Regions from separate parts of the Bradyrhizobium sp. IC4059 genome, predicted to be linked through region 3. Evidence: predicted binding sites of a transcription regulator. Region 3 holds the regulator's gene; each other region holds the start of a gene.
The links. The regulator PhoB, encoded in region 3, activates phosphate uptake and scavenging genes when phosphate is short. The targets are predictions, from matches to a motif close to TGTCATNNANCTGTCAT.

Region 1 (7,027 bases), on a different contig from region 3:
GCGCCTCCGGCAGGAAGCTGCGCCCGGCCGGGGTGAGGCGCACCGAGCGGCTGGTGCGCTCCAAGAGCGGCGCGTCGATGATGTGCTCGAGCACCTGGATCTGCCGGGACAGCGGCGGCTGCGTCATGTTGAGCCGCACGGCGGCGCGGCCGAAGTGCAATTCCTCCGCCACCGTGACGAAACAGCGGAGCTGGTTGAGGTCGAACATCGATACATGCCTTAGATGAATAAGGCGTTTCCCCGGCACTTCTAGCATCGATCACCCCCAAAACAAAGACGGCGGCCTTGTGGGCCGCCGTTGAGTTGCCTGGTCAAGCTCCCATGGGAGCCCTCAGGAGGAACAGGCTGACGCGAGACCGCCTTACGTCCGCTGCGGACGCCACTACGCTCATCACGCGCCACTCTTAGGCCTCGGCCGTTTGCCCGACACGAGTCCTAGAGGTGCGCGCGGCGAAGTGTCCAAGTTCAAGGCAGTATCGATCGATGCTGTTTTTGGATCGATGGAACGGCGAAGTGGGGGATGATCGGTGTTGGGAAACCCTATCAAACCACCGCTGTCATTCCCCGCGAAGGCGGGGAATCCAGTACGCAGCGGCGTCTCGATTCAATCACTGCTGTCACGGAGTACTGGAGTCGCCCGGTCAAGCCTGGCGATGACGGTGAGTGTGTGGAGACAGCGCGCGCTATTGCTGCGCGCTGGGCAGCAGCTGCGGCAGCAGTCCGCGCGTCACGTTCGGCGGCACGGCGTCGAGTCCGAGCACGGCGCTCGCCGCCGGCAGCGCCGCGTCGGCCATCGCGGCATGGCCCTCGGCGCTCGGATGCACCGCGCCGCCATAGACGGCGGAGAGCACGCCCCAGGCCGCATCGTGGATGTCGGTCGGCTGGCTCGCCGCCGGCAGGCCCTGCGGATAGGTCATCGCGGCGAAATAGCTGTCATTGGCGTCGCGGATCCAGCGCGCGCGGGGCAGGTAGGCGCGGTACTCCGAGGCGCCGCGGCCGCACAGCATCGGCTGGCTCGCCGCGCTGACGATGTCGGGATCGAAGCTCTGGCCGTTCGCGGCAAAGCAGCTGCGGTCGAATTCGGGATCGTTGCCGGAACGGGCGCAGAAGCCGTGCTCGGCGAACGCGGCCTGGTGCGCATCGACGAAGGTCATGCGGTCGGCTTCGGGATCGCGGCACAGCGCACCGCGGGTGCAGGTGGCGAGCCCCTTCAGCTGCGGCAGGAATTCGCTGTCGACGAAGGCGGAGACGCGGGAAAGGCGCTGCGGATCGGCATTGAAGGACGGGTGGATGTCAAAGCCGGCCCGGCCGCCGCGGCAGGGCGCGCCGCCGTCGGCGAGCGCAGGATTGGCATAGGAGACATAGACCACGTGCGAGAGGTCGCCGCCGACCAGCGGCTTCAGCGCCTCGCGCAGCTTGACGAAATTCTGCGGCAGCTCGCGCTGGAGCGCATCGCGGGAATCGTCGACGCTCGCCAACACGCCGGAGCGGCGGAACAGCGCGCGCTCGGTCGCGGTTTCGACGATGACGTCGGCGACGAGACCGGAGAAATAGACGTCGTTGGCACCGACCGAGAGCAGCACGAGGTCGAGCGTGCGATCGGGCTGGCGCTTCTTCGCCGCAGTGACGGCTTCCCGCAGCTCGGCGACTTGCGCGTTCACGCTGGTGTTGCAGACGCCGGTCTTGCCGGGCGGGCATTCGCGGGCGCGCTGCGAGCCGAGCAGCCCGTCGCCGATGCTGGCGCCGGTGCAGGCGAGCGGCAGGAAGGTCACGGCGATGTGGGTGTAGCGCACCGCGAGCGCCAGCGCGGTGCGCGCCTGATAGCTGTAGAGCGATCGATGGCACGGCGCATTGAACCAGAGCGCGCTGTAGCGTTGCCAGTTGGCGAGCGTATCCGGCGCCTCGCAGGCGCGGCCGCCCTTGAAGCCGTGGCGGCTCGGCCGGTAGTACTGCGCACCGGCGGTGCCGAGATAGGAGCGGAAGCAGAATCCTTCGTCCGACAGCGCCAGCGGCCGGTCCGGATTGCCTTCGCCGGAGGCGATGCTGTCGCCGAGACCTGCGATGAAGATGTCGCGGACCTGAATCTCGGTCTGGACCCGCTGGGTCGGATCGGAGCCGGCCGAGACATCGACGGTCGCAACCGTCGGCTTGCCGTAGCGGACGCGCAAATTGATCGGCTCGGCGCAGTCGAAGGTCGAGCTCTGCGGCCCGTCGCCGTCATCGAACGACCAGGCGCAGGTGGCGCCGACCGGCACCGCGCCGGTCAGGCGCACCGTCACGGGATGGTCGATCGGCGTGATGTAGTTCTCTTTGACATTATCGCGGGTGCAGGGCTGGTTGACCCGGCCCTGCAGGTCGATGCAGAGCCGGTTGACCATGTTGCGGGCCCAGCCGCGGCCCTCGCTCTGGAGCTCCAGGGACTGTTCGGCGGCCAGAATGCTGCGGTTGCGCGCGTTCTCGACATGGAGCAGGAAGTCGCGCTCCTCGCGGAATAGCCGGAAGCGGTTACGCACCTCCCAGCTGATCTGCATGGTGCCGGCGTCCTGCGCGGCGGCGCGCTCGGGCAAAGCAAGGATGCCGGCAAGCAGCACGGCGCCGGCCGAGAGGGTGCGAAGGAATACGGAAATCATGGCCCGCGTCTTCAACGGCAAAGTTGAGGCGGAAATAAGAGAGGATTGTGCCGCGGCCTGCAACCCTTGCCCGACGATTGCGGAGGTGGCGTCGGCGGCTCAGCGCTTGCTGGCCCGCCGTAGCAGCCGTTCGCGCTCCATCGGCGTCACCTCCTTGGGCAGGTTGGCCTGCGCGCAGGCTTCCGCCAGCCGCCGCCGCTCCTGCCACGGCGCGACCACATTCGTCCAAAGCTCGCGCGTGCCCATGATGGAGATGGCAAGGCCGAACGGGATCACGAAATAGAGAATACGGAACACCAGCAGCGTGGCCAGAAGCTCCTCGCGGCCGAACTGGGGCAGCGCCACGAGCATGGCGGCATCGAACACGCCGATCGAGCCCGGCGCGTGGCTGGCAAAGCCGATCAGGGTCGCCAGGATGAACACGACCGCGAGCGACATGAAGTCGATCGGCGGGTTGGCCGGCATCAAGAGGTACATTGCCGTGGCGCAGAAGCCGAGATCAACGACGCCGATCAGGATCTGCACCAAGGTCAGCGGCGCCGAGGGCAGCACCACCTTCCAGCCCTTCTGGCCGAGCTCACGGCGCTTCTCGCCCATGCAGAGCCAGACCAGATACGCGCCGATCGATGCGAGACCGCCGAGGGCGATCAACCGGTTGAGCGAGGAGGGCAGCTGATCCATCGAGGAGGCCGCGTCCGGATGGATGGCCATGCCGATCGAGAGCACGAAGATGTTACCGAGCCAGAAGGTCAGGCCGGACAGGAAGCAGATCTTCGCGACGTCGATCGCGTTCAGTCCGTAGTCCGAATAGATCCGGAAACGGATCGCGCCGCCGGTGAAGACCGTGGCGCCGATGTTGTGCCCGATCGAATAGGACGTGAAGCTGGACAGCGCCGCGATGCGATAGGGCACGTGCTTCTTGCCGATCGTTCGCAGCGCAAAATAGTCGTAGAAGGTCAGCGTACAGAACGCGAAGAAGACGCAGATCGCCGCCAGCCCGATGTTGCCGCGGGGAATCTCCGTCAACGCGGTCAGGATGACCCCGGTATCGATGCCCTTGAGCGTCCGCACCAGCGTGGTGATCGCAAACGCGATGATGAAGATGCTCGCGGCGACGCCGAGCCGTCGCCAGCCGATCCATCTATTGAAGCCGCGTTTCAGCGCGGGCAGCAGTCCGTGCATTCATCCTCCCGGCGGGGGGCAAGACCGACCGGGCCAGACATTGGCCGGTCGGGTGCGATCACGGCCAAAAGGCAGGCATCGATCGCTAGGCATGATCCAGCTCATTTAAGGCAAAATCAGCGGCTTGTGCAGCCCTTGACAACAATAGGTTCTGCGTTCGGCGGGCAACTTTGTCATACGCGGTTCATATCGGCGGCGCGTTAAGCATATGAGTCGCGAAACCAGGCTCCATCCGCGCGCTCACCGTGCCGATACGATCTCAGATCCCGGCGCCGTCCGCATTGTTCCAACGCAGAGCCGTATCGGCGTTTTTGGAACGTCGATGCCGCGTGGTCGTTAGCCTCCATCAGCAATCGAACATGGCGGAATACGCGGCTTTTTCGTGCAAGCCGGCGCCTCCGTGTTCCCAAGACCCGAGAGGATCGGAACGATGGGACTGTTCACAAAAGACATCAAGACCATGAACGACCTATTCGTACATCAGCTCCAGGACATCTATTACGCCGAGCAGCAGCTCACCAAGGCGCTGCCGAAGATGGCGACCAAGGCCACTGATCCGCAGCTGAAACAGGGCTTTTTGACGCACCTCGAGGAAACCAAGCAGCACGTTGCGCGGCTCGAGGAGGTCTTCAAGATGCACGGCGTCCCCGTGAAGGCGGTCGACTGCCCGGCCATCGACGGCATCATCGAGGAAGCCGACGAGACCGCCGGCGAAGTCGCCGACAAGGCGGTGCTCGACGCGGCCCTGATCAATGCGGCGCAGGCCGCGGAGCATTACGAGATCGTCCGCTACGGCAGCCTGATCGCCTGGGCCAAGCAGCTCGGCCGCAACGATTGTGCGGCGGTGCTCGCCAAGACGCTCGAGGAGGAGAAGGCGACCGACCAGAAGCTGACGACACTCGCCGAGAGCAAGGTGAATCTGCGCGCGGCGAGCTGAGTAGAGGAAACTACGAGCGCCGCGCGACGGTCCGCGCGGCGCTTGTGCTTGTTCGCTTCCCGCTGCCGTGGTGCTGCTTCGGTGCGCCGTCGCCAGGATCAGCAATGTGAGCGAACTCGCTCATCTTCCATTCACCACGTCCGGAGCAGGTTTGTAGCTGGTTACCGATCGTCCACCACTGTCGGCTCAAGTGCGGGTCGATAGGGGCCGGCAATGTATCAAGTTCTCTACTGTCTCACCGACGAGCATGACTGGCGACTGGTGGCCCTTGGGGGCGCGGTGTGCCTGCTCGCCAGCGCCGCGGCGATCAGCCTGTTTCAGCGCGCACGCGCGACGCACGGAGCCGGGCGTCTGGCCTGGATCGCCCTGGATGCGGCCGTGAGCGGATGCGGCATCTGGGCGACGCATTTCATCGCGATGCTCGCCTATGGCCCCGGGAGCGCCGGCGCCTACAATATCCCGGTGACAATTCTGTCGCTGATGCTTGCGATCTCCTTGACCTTCGTGGGCCTGAGCATCGCCGTGGCGTCCTCGCGCCCGGTGTGGATCGTCGTCGGCGGCGCCATCGTCGGCCTGGGTGTCGCGGCGATGCATTACACCGGCATGGCGGCGCTGGAGATGCCGGCACGGCTGGATTGGATCGGGAGCACGGTTGCCGCCTCGGTGCTGTTCGGAATCGTCTTCGCAGCGCTCGCGCTGTTCGTCGCCGCGCGAGGTGACGGCATTCGGCATGCGCTGAGCGCGACTGCTCTGTTGACGCTCGCGATCGTTGCCCATCATTTCACCGCGATGGGCGCGGTGCTGCTGACGCCGGACCCGACGATCGCGATCAGCGGGCTCTCGGTCCCGCCGGCCTCGCTGTCGTTCCTGACTGCCGGCGCCGCCGTCGCGATCATCGCGATTGCGCTCGTGGCCGCGCTGCTCGACCGCCGCGCCAAAGGCGAACTGGGCCGCCAGCAGATCGTGCTCGACAGCGCGCTGGAGAACATGTCGCAGGGGCTGTGCATGTTCGACGCGGAAGGCAAGATCATCCTGTTCAACGAGCGCTATGCCGCGATGCTCCGTCGAACCGACGTGCCGCTCGCCGGCCGCTTGCTGGTCGACGTGCTCAGGGAAGAGCAGGCCAAGGGCCAATGGCAGGGCGACGCCGATGAATTCTTCGCCCGCCTCGTCGCCGACGCGCGCGAGGGCCGCACCACGACCGACGTCGTCAACCGGTTCGGCCGCTCCATCCGGGTCGTCAACCAGCCGATGCAGGGCGGCGGCTGGGTCGCGACCTTCGAGGACATCACCGAATGGCTGGAGGCGCAGGCCAAGATCTCGCACATGGCGCGACATGACGCGCTGACCAGCCTGCCGAACCGCGTGCTGTTCCACGAACAGCTCGAGCAGGGGCTGCGCCAGACCAAGTCGGGCGACCAGCTCGCGGTGCTTTGCCTCGATCTCGATCACTTCAAGGACATCAACGACTCGCTCGGCCATCCCATCGGCGATGCGCTGCTCAAGGAGGTCGGCCGCAGGCTCGAGGCCACCGTCGGCGAACAGGACACCGTGGCGCGGCTCGGCGGCGACGAGTTCGCGGTGGTCCAGATCGGACGCTCCGAGGAGATCGCCGCGCGATCGCTTGCCGGACGCCTCGTCGAGGTGATCTCGGCGCCTTACCAGATCGACGACCATCAGATCGTGATCGGCGTCTCGATCGGCATCTCGCTGTCGCCGCAGGACGGTAGCAATCCGGACGAGCTGCTCAAGAACGCGGATCTTGCGCTCTATCGCGCCAAGGCGGATGGCCGCGGCACCTACCGCTTCTTCGAGACCGGCATGGATGCGCGTGCGCAGGCGCGGCGCCTTCTGGAAATGGATCTGCGCGCGGCGCTGCAACGCGACGAGTTTGAGGTCTATTACCAGCCGATCCGCGAGGTCGCCAGCGGTCGCGTCGTCGCCTTCGAGGCGCTGCTGCGCTGGAACCATCCGCAGCGCGGACTGATCGCGCCCATCAGCTTCATCCCGCTGGCCGAGGAGACCGGGCTCATCGTTCAGCTCGGCGAGTTCGTGCTGCGCTCCGCCTGTGCCGACGCGGCCACCTGGCCCGACGATGTCGATGTCGCCGTCAATTTGTCGCCTGTGCAGTTCAAGAGCCCGAACCTGATCGCGGGTGTGACCGAGGCGTTGGCCGCCTCGGGACTTGGTGCGCGCCGCCTCGAGCTCGAGATCACCGAATCCGTTCTGCTCCAGAACAGCGAGGCGACGCTGACGACCTTGCACGAGCTGCGCGCCA
Region 2 (7,027 bases), on a different contig from region 3:
GCGCCTCAAGACTCGAACAGACTTCCGGGAGCCCGTTTGTGGCGTGGCACGCGAAAAAGCGGCCGCGTCGTTTTTATATCTAGTGGAGGAGACGAGCGATGCCGCAAAAGGGCACCGTCAAATGGTTCAACCCGACAAAGGGCTATGGGTTCATCAAGCCGAATGGCAGCGACAAGGACGTGTTCGTCCACATCTCCGCCGTCGAGCGTGCCGGACTCTCTACCCTCAACGAGAACCAGGTGGTTGAATTCGACCTCGTGGAGAACCGCGGCAAATCATCCGCGGAGAACCTCAAGGTTTCCTGATGTCTCTCGCGGCATGCGAGCGATCATGACGTTGCCCCCGGCTCTGCCGGGGGATTTTGTTTGTGGCGGACAGATGGCTCAGCAGTCCGACTACTATTCGGTCGCCAATGACACAAAATGGCGCGAACTGCGCGTGGCCGTGCTCGAGCTAGCTCCGTCCGAACAACCCCGATTTCGCTGCAAGAACCTGGAAACGGGATACCTGAGCCAGTGGGATGGCGAATGGCACTATCACTGGACGATCGGCGGGGGGGATTGGATGGAATGGGCTGAACTATCTGTCGAGACGGCGGCTCAGCGCGAGCGTGTCCGCACAATCCTGAAACGCATCCGGTTTGCCGGAGAGGAAACGGCTGAGGGGTTTCGCATCTACGGATACATCCGCAATGGCGAGACTGCAGATTTTGTCGAATAAGCCAGACCGCGTTTCAGCGCACCACCGGCGCAATCAGAAAATTCTCCGACGCTGCGCTTCCCGCCGTCTTGCAGACATCGCCCTCGATACGGACCTTGCCGGTCGCGAGCAGCCGCAGCGCCTCGGGATAGATGTGGTGCTCGACCTCGAGGATGCGCTCCGACAGCGTCTCCGCGGTGTCGTGGTCGCTGACGGGAACCGCGCCCTGCATCACGATCGGGCCGGCATCGGTCTCGGGAATGACGAAGTGCACCGTCGCGCCGGAGAGCTTGACGCCGGCGCGCAGGGCCTGGCCGTGCGGGTCGAGGCCGGGGAACGATGGCAGCAGCGAGGGATGGATGTTGAGCATCCGCCCGTACCAGGCCTTGGTGAACTCGGCCGTGAACAGGCGCATGAAGCCGCCGAGACAAATCAGCTCGATGCCGTGCTTGTCGAGCGCGGCCTGCAGCACCGTCTCGAAGCCGGCGCGGTCCTTGCCGAACGGCTTGCTTTCGATCACCTCGGTGGTCACGCCGCTCGCCCGGGCGCGTTCGAGGCCGGGCGCATCGGCCTTGTTCGAGATGACGAGCGAGATCTCCGCCGGGAAATCCGCGGCGGCGGCTGCCCTGATCAGCGCAGCCATGTTGGAGCCGCGCCCGGAAATCAGGATGGCGACGCGGCGCTTCATCACGGCGCCAGTCATTATAGCGCCATGTCGAGGTGGCCGTTATAGACGACGCGGTGCTCGCCCTCGGCCGGAATCACGGTGCCGAGCTGCGCCACGGTCTCGCCTGCGTCGGTGAAGACTTCGACGACCTTGTCGACCTTGTCGGGCTCGACGATCGCGATCATGCCGATGCCGCAATTGAAGGTGCGCAGCATTTCCAGCTCGGCGATGCCGGCTTGGGCCGCCAGCCATTTGAACACCGGCAGCACCGGCAGGCGTGCCAGGTCGATGCCGACACCGAGATGCTTCGGCAGCACGCGCGGGATGTTGTCGGTGAAGCCGCCGCCGGTGATGTGGGCGAGCCCCTTCACCGCCCCGGTCTCGCGGATCGCGCGCAGGCAGGATTTCACGTACAGCCTGGTCGGCGTCAGCAGCGCGCCGCCGAGCGTCATCACCGGCGCGAACGGCGCCTGCGCCTCGAAGCCGAGGCCCGACTGCTCGACGATCTTGCGGACCAGCGAGAAGCCGTTGGAATGCACGCCGGACGAAGCGAGACCGATCACGGCATCGCCCGCGGCGATGTCCTTGCGCGGCAACAACGTACCGCGCTCGGCGGCGCCGACGGCAAAGCCGCCGAGATCGTAGTCGCCGTCCTTGTAGAGGCCGGGCATTTCGGCAGTCTCCCCGCCGATCAAAGCGCAGCCGGATTCGCGGCATCCCTCCGCAACGCCCGCGACGATGGCGGCCGTGGCCTCCGGATCGAGCTTGCCGCAGGCGAAATAGTCCAGGAAAAACAGTGGCTCGGCGCCCTGGACCACGAGGTCGTTGACGCTCATGGCGACGAGGTCGATGCCGATGCCGCCATGCAGGCCGGTCTCGATCGCGATCTTGACCTTGGTGCCGACACCGTCGGTCGCGGCCACGAGGACCGGATCCTTGAAGCCGGCCGCCTTGAGGTCGAACAAGCCGCCGAAACCGCCGATCTCGGCATCGGCGCCCGGCCGCGCGGTGGCGCGCACCATCGGCTTGATCAGGTCGACCAGGCGGTTGCCCGCGTCGATATCGACGCCTGAATCGGCGTAAGTGAGGCCGTTTTTGCGGTCGGTCATGCCCGATTTCCAGTGGGTTTGCGGCTGGTTACGTTGAATTCCGGGGACGCGCAATGGCTCGCATGGCGCTCCCCGCTATACTATGTAGACATATCAACCGGTTCAGCCTGCAACGGGCCGGATTTGAGGTCAGAACCGGTGCCGGGAAGCGCTTTCGTGAGTATTCCGAATATCATTACCTTGGGCCGCATCATGCTGGTCCCGATCATCGTCTGGGCCATCGTGTCGAGCCAAATGGAGGTGGCGTTCGCCGTCTTCCTGATCGCCGGCATCAGCGATGCCGTGGACGGCTTTTTGGCCAAGCGCTTCAACATGACGAGCGAGCTCGGCGCCCTGCTCGATCCGCTCGCCGACAAGGCGCTGCTGGTCTCGATCTACATGGCGCTCGGCATCTGGGGCGCGATCCCGCGCTGGATCGTGATCCTGGTGGTCTCGCGCGACATCATGATTGTCGCCGCCGTGATCGTGTCCTGGTTGTTCGACCGGCCGGTCGAGATGAAGCCGTCGAAAGTCTCCAAGCTCAACACGGTGGCACAAGTGGCATTCGCAGCTTTGGTGCTGGCGGCGCTTGCCTTCGGCTTCAAGCCCGCGCCTTATGATATCATCCTGATGGGTCTCGTCACGATCTTCACGCTCTCCTCCGTGTCGCTCTATCTCGTCGAGTGGCTGCGGCACATGAGCACGATCGAGGCCAAATGAGCGGGGAAGCAGCCCAGCAAAAGGCCAAGTCCCGCACCATCAAGTCGAATCTCTACAAGCGGGCCGGCGCGCCGGCATGGAGCAGAGCAAGCGTGGCAGGCCGCGTTCATCCCCGACAATTGGCGTTTGCGCTTCCGCATGCGGAGAGCCTCAGCCGGGACAACTTCCTCGAAGGCCCCGCCAATGCGGCCGGTCTAGGCCTCATCGACGGCTGGCCGGAATGGCCGAACCGGATCATGTGGCTGGCGGGCCCGGAAGGAAGCGGCAAGAGCCATCTCGCCGCGATCTGGGCCGAGGAAGCCGGCGCCCGCTCGACCACCGCCAATGCGCTGACCGCGACGGACGTGCCCGGCGCGCTCGCCACCGGCGCGCTGGTGGTCGAGGATCTCAAGGCTGGGGACTTCGACGAGCGTGCCCTGTTTCACCTGATGAACCTCGCCCGCGAGGACGGCGCGTACGTCCTGTTCACCGGCCGCGAGGCGCCGGCCGCGCTTCCGATCGAGCTTCGCGACCTGCGCTCGCGCCTGCGGGCCGTTCCGGCGGTCACGCTGCTGCCTCCCGACGACCAGCTGTTCCGCGGCCTCATCGTCAAGTTCTGCGCCGACCGCCAGCTCAATGTGGACGAGAGCGTGGTCGGCTACCTCGCGACGCGCCTGGAGCGGTCCTCGGCTGCCGCCCGGCGGGCCGTCGAGCTGCTCGACAGCGAAGCCCTGCGGCTCGGCCGTCCCGTCACCCGGGCGCTGGCCGCCGAGCTGCTCCGGGACGCCTGACAAGCTCGCGGGCCCGCTTGACGCGGCGCGGGGGCGGAACATCAATGTCATCGAAACGTCATCGCTCTAACACATGCTCCCGCCGATTTTTGCGCTTGAGTCGCAATTGGGGTGAACTGGATGGACCGACTTCTGATGGACTCTGCGCAAGCTGTTGAAACGAAAGAGAAAGCCCCGGAAACCGAGAGCCTTCCGGCGATCGCGTCCAGTCCCGAGCGGTTCATCAACCGCGAGCTGTCCTGGCTGCATTTCAACCGCCGCGTCCTGGAGGAATCGGTCAACCCGAGCCACCCCGTGCTGGAGCGGGTGCGATTCCTGTCGATTTCGGCCAATAACCTCGACGAGTTCTTCATGGTTCGCGTCGCCGGCATCAAGGCCCAAGTCCGCGAGGGCATCGCCGAGCGCAGCCCCGACGGCCTGACGCCGTCCGAACAGCTCGCGCTGATCAACCGCACCGTCTCCCAGCTCGCCTCCGACCAGCAGGCGATCTGGCGCGACCTGCGCGCCACGTTGGCCGAGGTCGGCATCGTGCTGGTCGACGGCAAGGACGTCACAAAGGCGGAACGAACCTGGATCGAGGACTACTTCCTCCACAACGTGTTCCCTCTCCTGACCCCGCTGGCGATCGATCCGGCCCACCCCTTCCCGTTCATTCCGAGCCTCGGCTTCACCATCGCACTGCAGCTCACGCGCGCCGCTGACGGCAAGCAGATGAACGCGCTGATCCGCATGCCCGGCAAGATCGACCGCTTCATCCGCCTGCCGGCGGATGGCACGGTGCGCCTGATCTCGCTGGAGCAGGCCACCGCCCTGTTCATCAACCGCCTGTTCCCCGGCTACAATCTGCACGGCCAAGGCGCCTTCCGGATCATCCGCGACTCCGAGCTCGAAATCGAGGAGGAGGCCGAAGATCTCGTCCGCCTGTTCGAGACCGCACTGAAGCGCCGCCGCCGCGGATCGGTGATCCGGCTCGAGATCGACGCCAAGATGCCGGAGCAGCTGCGCAGCTTCGTGCAGCACGCGCTCTCCGCCGCCGACGACGAGATCTTCCTGGTCGACGGCGTGCAGGCGATGAACGAGCTCTCGCAGCTCACCCGCCTCGACCGGCCCGACCTCGAATTCACCCCTTACGTGCCGCGCCACCCCGAACGCGTGCGCGAGCATGGCGGCGACATCTTCGCCGCGATCCGGCAGAAGGACCTGATCGTCCACCATCCCTACGAGTCGTTCGACGTGGTGGTGCAATTCCTGCAGCAGGCCACGCGCGACCCCGACGTCGTTGCGATCAAGCAGACGCTCTACCGCACCTCTAACAATTCACCGATCGTGCGCGCGCTGGCCGAAGCGGCCGAGGCCGGCAAATCAGTCACCGCGCTGATCGAGCTGAAAGCGCGGTTCGACGAAGAAGCCAACATCCGCTGGGCACGCGATCTCGAACGCGCCGGCGTGCAGGTCGTCTACGGCTTCCTCGAATTGAAGACGCACGCGAAGCTCTCGATGGTGGTGCGCCGCGAGGGCGGCAGCCTGACGACCTACGTCCATACCGGCACCGGCAATTATCACCCGGTCACCGCGCGCATCTACACCGATCTCTCCTACTTCACCTCGGACCCGACGATCGGCCGCGATGCCGCGCGCGTGTTCAATTTCATCACCGGCTATGCCGCGCCGAGCGATCTGGAAAAGATGGCGGTGTCGCCGCTGACCTTGCGCAAGCGCATCATCGAGCACATCCAGGGCGAGACCGCACATGCGCGGCATGGCCGTCCCGGCGCGGTCTGGATGAAGATGAACGCGCTGGTCGATCCCGATATCATCGACGCGCTCTACGAGGCCTCGCAGGCCGGTGTCCAGGTCGAGCTCGTGGTGCGCGGCATCTGCTGCCTCAGGCCCGGCATTCCCGGTCTGTCGGAGAACATCCGCGTCAAGTCGATCATCGGCCGCTTCCTGGAACATGGCCGAATCTACTGCTTCGGCATGGGCCAGGGACTGCCGAGCGCGAAAGCGGCTGTGTATATCTCGTCCGCCGACATGATGCCGCGCAACCTTGACCGCCGCGTCGAGGTGCTGTGTCCGCTGCAAAATCCGACGGTGCATCAGCAGGTTCTCGAGCAGATCATGGTCGCGAACCTGAAGGACAATGAGCAGAGCTGGCAGTTGTTGCCGGATGGGTCTTCAACGCGTATGAAGACCGCGAAGGGCGAGGAGCCTTTCAACGTCCACAACTACTTCATGACGAATCCGAGTCTGTCTGGCCGTGGAAAGTCGCTCAAGGAATCCTCGCCGCGTCGTCTCACGCGCCGGAACGAACGTCATCAATCCTGATCGGGGGTTTGCGACGTGAAGCGGCCGCGCAAGCGCGGCTCGAGCGTCGCGGTTATCGACATAGGCTCCAACTCGGTCCGCCTCGTCGTCTACGAGGCGCTGGCGCGCAGCCTGATCCCGATCTTCAACGAGAAGACGCTGTGCGGCCTCGGGCGCGAGGTGCAGAGCACGGGCCTGCTCGCGCCCGACGCCATCGACAAGGCGCTGACCTCGCTGAAACGGTTTCGCGCGCTGTGCCGGGTGATGAAGGTCGGACGCGTGTTCGCGATCGCGACCGCCGCATGCCGCGACGCCTCCAACGGCCCCGATTTCATCGCCAGGGCCGAGCGGATCTGCGCGGTGAAGATCGAGATCCTGTCGGGCTCGCGCGAAGCACGACTGTCCGCGCTCGGCGTGATCTCCGGCATCCACCATCCAGACGGCATCGTCGGCGACCTCGGCGGCGGCTCGCTCGAGCTGATCGACGTGCGCAGGAACGCCGTACGCAGCGGCGTGACGCTGCCGCTCGGCGGCCTCGCACTGCAGGACCTCGCCCACAAATCGCTCAAGCGCGCCGACCGCATCGTGCGCGAGGAGATCGACGGGGTCCAGTTACTCACTGCCGGCCGCGGTCGCACCTTCTATGCCGTCGGCGGCACCTGGCGCGCGCTCGCGCGCATCCACATCATCCAGAGCGGCTATCCGCTCCAGGTGATGCACGGCTATTCCATTCCGGCTGCCGAGGCGCTCGACTTCTCGCGCCGCCTGCGGCGCCTCGC
Region 3 (7,027 bases):
TCGTCATCCAACTGTCACGAAACCTTCGTAAAAGCACAGCCGACCGCCCCTAAAGCGGCGGCGCGGGGAGCGCGATCGGGCGCGGATGGCGCTTCGCTCCCCTGTATGGAGACCAGCATGAATTTCCTCAAAACCATGGTCGCTGCCGGCTTGGTCGCCGCATCGACGACGGTAGCCTTTGCGGCCGACATCACCGGTGCCGGCGCGACGTTCCCGTTCCCGATCTATTCGAAGTGGGCTGACGCCTACAAAAAGGAGACCGGCAACGGTCTGAACTACCAGTCGATCGGCTCGGGTGGTGGCATCAAGCAGATCCAGGCCAAGACCGTGACCTTCGGCGCCACCGACGCGCCGCTCAAGGCCGAGCAGCTCGAGAAGGACGGCCTCGTCCAGTGGCCGATGGTGATGGGTGCCATCGTCCCCGTTGTCAATATCGAGGGCGTGAAGCCGGGCGAGCTGGTTTTCGACGGCGAGACCCTGGCCAACATCTATCTCGGCAAGATCACCAAGTGGGACGATGCCGCGATCAAGAAGCTCAATCCCAACGCGAAGCTGCCGTCAGAGGCCATCACCGTGGTCCGTCGTTCGGACGGCTCGGGCACCACCTTCAACTTCACCAACTATCTCTCCAAGGCCAGCGCGGACTGGAAGAGCAAGGTCGGCGAGGGCACCGCGGTCGAGTGGCCGGTCGGCGTCGGCGCCAAGGGCAACGAAGGCGTGTCGGGCAACATCAGCCAGACCAAGAACTCGATCGGCTATGTCGAATACGCCTATGCCAAGCAGAACAAGCTCACCCACACCGGTCTCGTCAACAAGGCCGGCAAGCCGGTGCAGCCGACCGTCGAGGCCTTCCAGGCGGCCGCCTCCAACGCCGATTGGTCCAAGGCTCCCGGCTATTACGTCATCCTGACCGAGCAGCCCGGCGAGAAGTCCTGGCCGATCACGGCGGCGACCTTCATCCTGATGCACAAGTCCGCCACCGACAAGGCGGCCGCGCAGGAAGCGATCAAGTTCTTCCGCTGGGCCTTCAAGAACGGCGGCAAGATGGCCGAGGAGCTCGACTACATTCCGATGCCGGACAGCGTCGTCCAGCAGATCGAGAAGACCTGGGCTGCCGAGATCAAGAGCTAAGGCGCTATATGTGTCCCGGACACGGTTCCGGGACGCTGCAAGATCTCCGCTCCGGATCGGCCTCCTGCCGCATCCGGAGCGCGCCACCAACAACAAGCGTACATAAAACGGGTATAGGGGATCGGCGTGGCTGAGATGGCTGTTGAGAGCAATGTGATTGATGCTGCCGGTCCATATGATCGCGCCAAGGCCTTGAGCGCGTTCAAGCTCGGCGACGTCACCTTCTACTGGATCACGCGGTTGTCCGCGATCTCGGTGCTGCTGATCCTCGGCGGCATCATCATCTCGCTGATCGTCGGCGCCTTCCCGGCGATCCAGGAGTTCGGCATCTCCTTCCTGTGGACGCAGCGCTGGGCGCCCTCGGCCGATCCGCCGGTGCTCGGCGCGCTCGGGCCGATCTACGGCACGCTCGTCACCTCCTTCATCGCGATGCTGATCGCCATTCCCGTCGGTCTCGGCATTGCGATCTTCCTCACCGAGCTCTGCCCGCAATGGCTGCGGCGCCCGATCGGCATGGCGGTTGAGCTGCTCGCCGGCATCCCCTCGATCATCTACGGCATGTGGGGCTTCTTCGTGCTCGGCCCGTTCCTGGCCAACACCTTCCAGCCTTTCATGATCAGGGTGTTCGACGGCGTCCCCGTGCTGGGCGCGATCTTCGCAGGGCCCCCGTCCTATCTCAGCCTGTTCAACGCCGCGCTGATCCTCGCCATCATGGTGCTGCCCTTCATCACCTCGATTTCGGTCGACGTGTTCAAGACGGTGCCGCCGGTGCTGAAGGAAGCCGCCTACGGCGTCGGCTGCACCACCTGGGAGGTCGTCCGCAGCGTGGTGATCCCCTACACCCGCGTCGGCATCATCGGCGGCGTCATGCTGGCGCTGGGCCGGGCGCTCGGCGAGACCATGGCGGTGACCTTCATCATCGGCAACTCGTTCCGGATCTCCTCGTCGATCTTCGCGCCGGGCACGACGATTTCGGCGGCGATCGCCTCCGAATTTGCCGAGAGCGACGGCCTGCACCAGTCCGGCCTGATCCTGCTCGGCCTCCTGCTGTTCGTGCTGACGTTCTTCGTGCTCGCTGCCGCCCGTTTGATGCTGCTGCGCCTCGAAACCAAGGCCGGGAAGTGAAGCCATGAACCCGATCTATTCGCGCCGCCGCCGCTGGGACGTCGTCATTCGCGGCCTCTGCATCGCAGCCGCCGCCTTCGGCGTCACCTGGCTCGCGCTGATCCTGGTCACGCTGCTCTACAACGGCCTGGCCGGGCTCAACCTCCAGGTCTTCACAGCTGACACGCCGCCGCCCGGATCGACCGAGGGCGGCCTGCGCAACGCCATCGTCGGCTCGTTGATCATGACCGTGATCGGCGTCGGCATCGGCGCGCCGCTCGGCCTGTTCGCCGGCACCTATCTCGCCGAGTACGGCCGCAACGACAAGCTGACCTCGGTGATCCGGTTCATCAACGACATTCTCCTGTCGGCACCCTCGATCATCATCGGCCTCTTCATCTATGGCGCGGTGGTGGTGCCGATGCGCGGCTTCTCGGCGATTGCGGGCGCGCTGGCGCTTGCCGTCATCGTGATCCCGGTCGTCGTGCGCACCACCGAAGACATGCTACTGCTGGTGCCGAATCCGTTGCGCGAAGCTGCCAGCGCGCTCGGCCTGCCGCGCTCGCTGGTGATCAAGCGTATCGCCTATCGTGCCGCGCGCTCCGGCCTCATCACCGGCGTGCTGCTGGCGACCGCCCGCGTCGCCGGCGAGACCGCGCCGCTGTTGTTCACGGCACTGTCGAACCAGTTCTTCAGCCTCGGCCTGAACAAGACGATGGCGAACCTGCCTGTCACCATCAACAACTTCGTGCAGAGCCCCTACGAGTATTGGAAGCAACTCGCCTGGAGCGGCGCGCTGTTGATCACCCTGACCGTGCTTGCCCTTAACATTGGCGCGCGCATCCTTGGCGCCGAGAGGACTGCAAAATGAGTGAAATGTCTGTTTCCGTCAGCGCACCGACCGTTCATCCCGGCTCGCAGCCCCTGCCCGAGGCGCCCGCCAAGGTCACGGCGCGCAACCTCAACTTCTACTACGGCGACCACCACGCGCTGAAGAACATCAACCTGGCGCTCGGCACCAACCGCGTCACGGCGTTCATCGGCCCGTCCGGCTGCGGCAAGTCCACCCTGCTGCGCATCTTCAACCGGATGTACGACCTCTATCCGGGCCAGCGCGCCGACGGTCAGCTGTTGCTCGACCATACCAACATCCTCGACCCCAAGCTCGACCTCAACCTGCTCCGCGCCCGGGTCGGCATGGTGTTCCAGAAGCCGACGCCGTTCCCGATGACGATCTACGAGAACATCGCCTTCGGCATTCGTCTCTATGAGAAGATCTCCAAGTCCGAGATGGACGACCGCGTCGAGAAGGCGCTGCGCGGTGGCGCGCTGTGGAACGAGGTCAAGGACAAGCTCAATGCCTCCGGCCTGTCGCTCTCCGGCGGCCAGCAGCAGCGCCTCTGCATCGCCCGCACCGTCGCGGTGCGGCCCGAGGTGATCCTGTTTGACGAGCCCTGCTCGGCGCTCGACCCGATCTCGACCGCCAAGGTCGAGGAGCTGATCCAGGAATTGTCCGAGAACTACACGATCGCGATCGTCACCCACAACATGCAGCAGGCGGCGCGCGTTTCCGACAAGACCGCCTTCATGTATCTCGGCGAGTTGATCGAGTTCGACGACACCAGCAAGATCTTCACGTCGCCGAGCGATCGGCGCACGCAGGATTACATCACCGGCCGGTTCGGCTGAGGAGACGGAACATGGGTTCTGAACATACCGTAAAGGCTTTCGACAGCGACCTTCAGGAGCTCACCCGCCTGGTCGCCGAGATGGGCGGCATCGCCGAGCGCATGATCGTCGATTCCGTCGACGCGCTGATCCGCCGCGACGTCGCGCTCGGCCAGCGCGTCGTCGCCACCGACGTCGAGCTCGACGCGCTGCAGAAGCGCATCGAGGAGCGCGCCGTGCTCACCATCGCCCGCCGCCAGCCGATGGCCGTCGACCTGCGCGAGATCGTCGGCGCGATGCGCGTTGCGACCGATCTCGAGCGCATCGGCGATCTCGCCAAGAACATGGGCAAGCGCGTCGCGGCGCTGGAGACGGATTTCCATCCGCTCAAGCTGTTCCGCGGCCTGGAGCACATGACCGACCTCGTGCAGCAGCAGGTCAAGTCGGTGCTGGACGCCTATGCCGCGCACGACCTGCCGGCGGCGATGGCGGTGTGGAAGGGCGACGAAGAAGTCGACGCCATCTGCACCTCGCTGTTCCGCGAGCTCCTCACCTACATGATGGAGGATCCGCGCAACATCTCGTTCTGCATCCACCTGATGTTCTGTGCCAAGAACATCGAGCGGATCGGCGACCACGCCACCAACATCGCCGAGACCGTGTTCTACATGATCGAGGGCCAGGCGATCACCGACAAGCGGCCGAAGGGCGACATGACGACCTTCGCCACGACGGTGCCGAACACCTGACGACTTAAGGAGCTACGACCACATGGGCGCACGCATTATGGTGGTTGAGGACGAGGAAGCTCTCACCGAGCTTCTTCGCTACAACCTCGAAGGCGACGGCTATGACGTCGAGACGGTGATGCGCGGCGATGACGCCGACACCCGCCTCAAGGAGCACATTCCCGATCTGATCGTGCTCGACTGGATGCTGCCGGGCCTGTCAGGCATCGAGCTGTGCCGGCGGCTTCGGACCCGCCCCGAGACCAAGCAGCTGCCGATCATCATGCTCACCGCGCGCGGCGAGGAGAGCGAACGGGTGCGCGGGCTCGCGACCGGCGCGGATGATTATATCGTCAAGCCGTTCTCGGTGCCGGAGCTGCTTGCGCGCGTGAAGGGCCTGCTCAGGCGTGCGAGTCCCGAGCGCCTCGCCACCGTGCTCGCCTATGGCGATATCGAGCTCGACCGCGACAAGCGCCGCGTGGCGCGCTCGGGCCGGCCGATCGATCTCGGTCCGACCGAATATCGCCTGCTGGAGTTCTTCCTGGAGCATCCCGGCCGCGTGTTCTCGCGCGAGCAGCTGCTCGACAGCGTCTGGGGCCGCGACATCTACATCGACGAGCGCACCGTCGACGTGCATATCGGCCGCCTGCGCAAGCTGCTCAATCTTGGCCGCGAGCAGGACCCGATCCGCACCGTCCGCGGCGCCGGCTACGCGCTGGACGATCGCTTCGCGAAGGCTGAGCAGACGTAAGGCGCCAGCGACAGCTGGTTTGGCGAACTGCGGCGCCGATCTCGGCCGTCATCCCGGGGCGCGCGCAGCGTGAGCCCGGGATCTCAGCGCGAGCGCTTGCGCTGTTCGCGATTAGCCACAGGACGTGGTTTGGCGAAGACTCGGGGTGACCATCTCGCGCAACGATTGCGCCCCGCGGTTACGGATCCCGCATTCGCGGGGATGACACCGGGCGATTGGGAGCCGTCATCGTATGACGGCTGCAGTCTTGGCGATCAAGCTTGGCGATCAAAGCTTGGCGATCAGGGAATTCCGCAAGCTCACCGCGTGCCCGGTTTCGGTGCTGCGCGACGGCGATCCGCTGCGGGCTGATAGGCCACGCGCGAATGCTGGGCACAATAGGGCAGGCCGGAGAGCGCCTTGCCGCCGCAGAAGAAGAAATCCGGGCTCGAGGGATCGCCGACCGGCCAGTGGCAGGTCGCCTCGTTCAATTCCAGCAGCGACAGCCGCTGGCTCATCGGCACCACGTTGTCGTAGGTAACCGGCTCGGCTTCCAACTCGACCTCGAAGGCCTGCGCCAACGCGGTGTTGCCGCGCGCGACGGGGCGGGTCACCCGCATCATATGCTGCGCGGGCCGTGCCTTGCGCGGCCGCGGCGCTGCCGATGAAGGGCTCTTGGCGCGGCCGGACAGGCCGAGCCGGTGCACCTTGCCGATCACGGCATTGCGGGTCACATTGCCGAGCTCCGCCGCGATCTGGCTGGCCGAAAGTCCGGCCTCCCAGAGCTTCTTCAGCTGCTCGACGCGATCATCGGACCAGGTCAAAACCGTCATTGCACCCTTTCCCTCGCTGCGCGCCTGCCATCCTGGGGCCTTCGCAGCGAATGCTTTAGCCTTGAAAAACCCGTGCCGTCAGAATCCCTTAAGGCTCGCCGGGCGCGCTCAAGACGCCCGAACGTTTACGCCGGTACATGAGGACTTCTGGGATCAGAACTGCTGCACGAGATGTCGTATCTGACAGTCCAAACGCTACAATATGGCGTGACTCCCGCGCAAGAGTCCGCCGACTCGCTTCCACATGTTCCGTGGTGAAAAACCCGCAAAATCGGCACCGCAAGACTACGGAATCAGCGTTTCGCGAGGCTTTCCGGGCGGCATTGACACCCGTCTTGCCAGGCATAAGATAGTGCCACGTGCCGCCCTTAAAAGGCGGCACGTTTCGTTTTCCGGGGCCGGTCGATGGTGCGTCGCGCAATGCATGCCTCACACCGTCCGCAACATTCAAGTGACGTCATGACTAACAGCGCAGCGCCGCATTTGCTCCCCGTTTTCGCCAGGGCCGACCTCGGTTTCGAGCGCGGCGAAGGCTGCTGGCTGATCGCGACCAACGGCGATCGCTATCTCGATTTCACCTCGGGTGTCGCGGTGAATGCGCTCGGCCATGTCCATCCCGCGCTGGTCAAGGCGTTGCAGGAGCAGGCGACCAAGCTCTGGCACATGTCGAACCTGTTCCAGAGCCCTGACGGCGAGAAGCTCGCAAGCCGCCTCTGCAATGAGAGCTTTGCGGACTTCGTGTTCTTCTGCAATTCCGGCGCCGAGGCGCTGGAAGGCGTGATCAAGCTGGTGCGCCACCATCACTTCTCCAAGGGGCATCCGGAACGTTACCG

Region 1: the regulator PhoB is predicted to act here: its motif matches at 3,984-4,000, upstream of I6F12_RS35600 (YbhN family protein).
Region 2: the regulator PhoB is predicted to act here: its motif matches at 3,990-4,006, upstream of I6F12_RS08225 (RNA degradosome polyphosphate kinase).

What each region holds. Positions count from the first base shown of each region.
Region 1 covers NZ_JADYVH010000020.1:51,019-58,045, forward strand. The annotation lists gene I6F12_RS35590 (LysR substrate-binding domain-containing protein) at 1-208, opposite strand, end outside; gene I6F12_RS35595 (hypothetical protein) at 684-2,630, opposite strand; gene I6F12_RS35600 (YbhN family protein) at 2,730-3,812, opposite strand; gene I6F12_RS35605 (ferritin-like domain-containing protein) at 4,243-4,749, shown strand; gene I6F12_RS35610 (EAL domain-containing protein) at 4,963-7,027, shown strand, end outside.
Region 2 covers NZ_JADYVH010000002.1:481,448-488,474, reverse strand. The annotation lists gene I6F12_RS08255 (cold-shock protein) at 99-305, shown strand; gene I6F12_RS08250 (DUF6678 family protein) at 331-720, shown strand; gene purN (phosphoribosylglycinamide formyltransferase) at 734-1,387, opposite strand; gene purM (phosphoribosylformylglycinamidine cyclo-ligase) at 1,402-2,475, opposite strand; gene I6F12_RS08235 (CDP-alcohol phosphatidyltransferase family protein) at 2,632-3,174, shown strand; gene I6F12_RS08230 (DnaA/Hda family protein) at 3,267-3,944, shown strand; gene I6F12_RS08225 (RNA degradosome polyphosphate kinase) at 4,080-6,269, shown strand; gene ppx (exopolyphosphatase) at 6,285-7,027, shown strand, end outside.
Region 3 covers NZ_JADYVH010000009.1:191,347-198,373, reverse strand. The annotation lists gene pstS (phosphate ABC transporter substrate-binding protein PstS) at 118-1,131, shown strand; gene pstC (phosphate ABC transporter permease subunit PstC) at 1,267-2,256, shown strand; gene pstA (phosphate ABC transporter permease PstA) at 2,261-3,106, shown strand; gene pstB (phosphate ABC transporter ATP-binding protein PstB) at 3,103-3,924, shown strand; gene phoU (phosphate signaling complex protein PhoU) at 3,936-4,652, shown strand; gene phoB (phosphate regulon transcriptional regulator PhoB) at 4,675-5,382, shown strand; gene I6F12_RS26525 (GcrA family cell cycle regulator) at 5,682-6,194, opposite strand; gene I6F12_RS26520 (aspartate aminotransferase family protein) at 6,654-7,027, shown strand, end outside.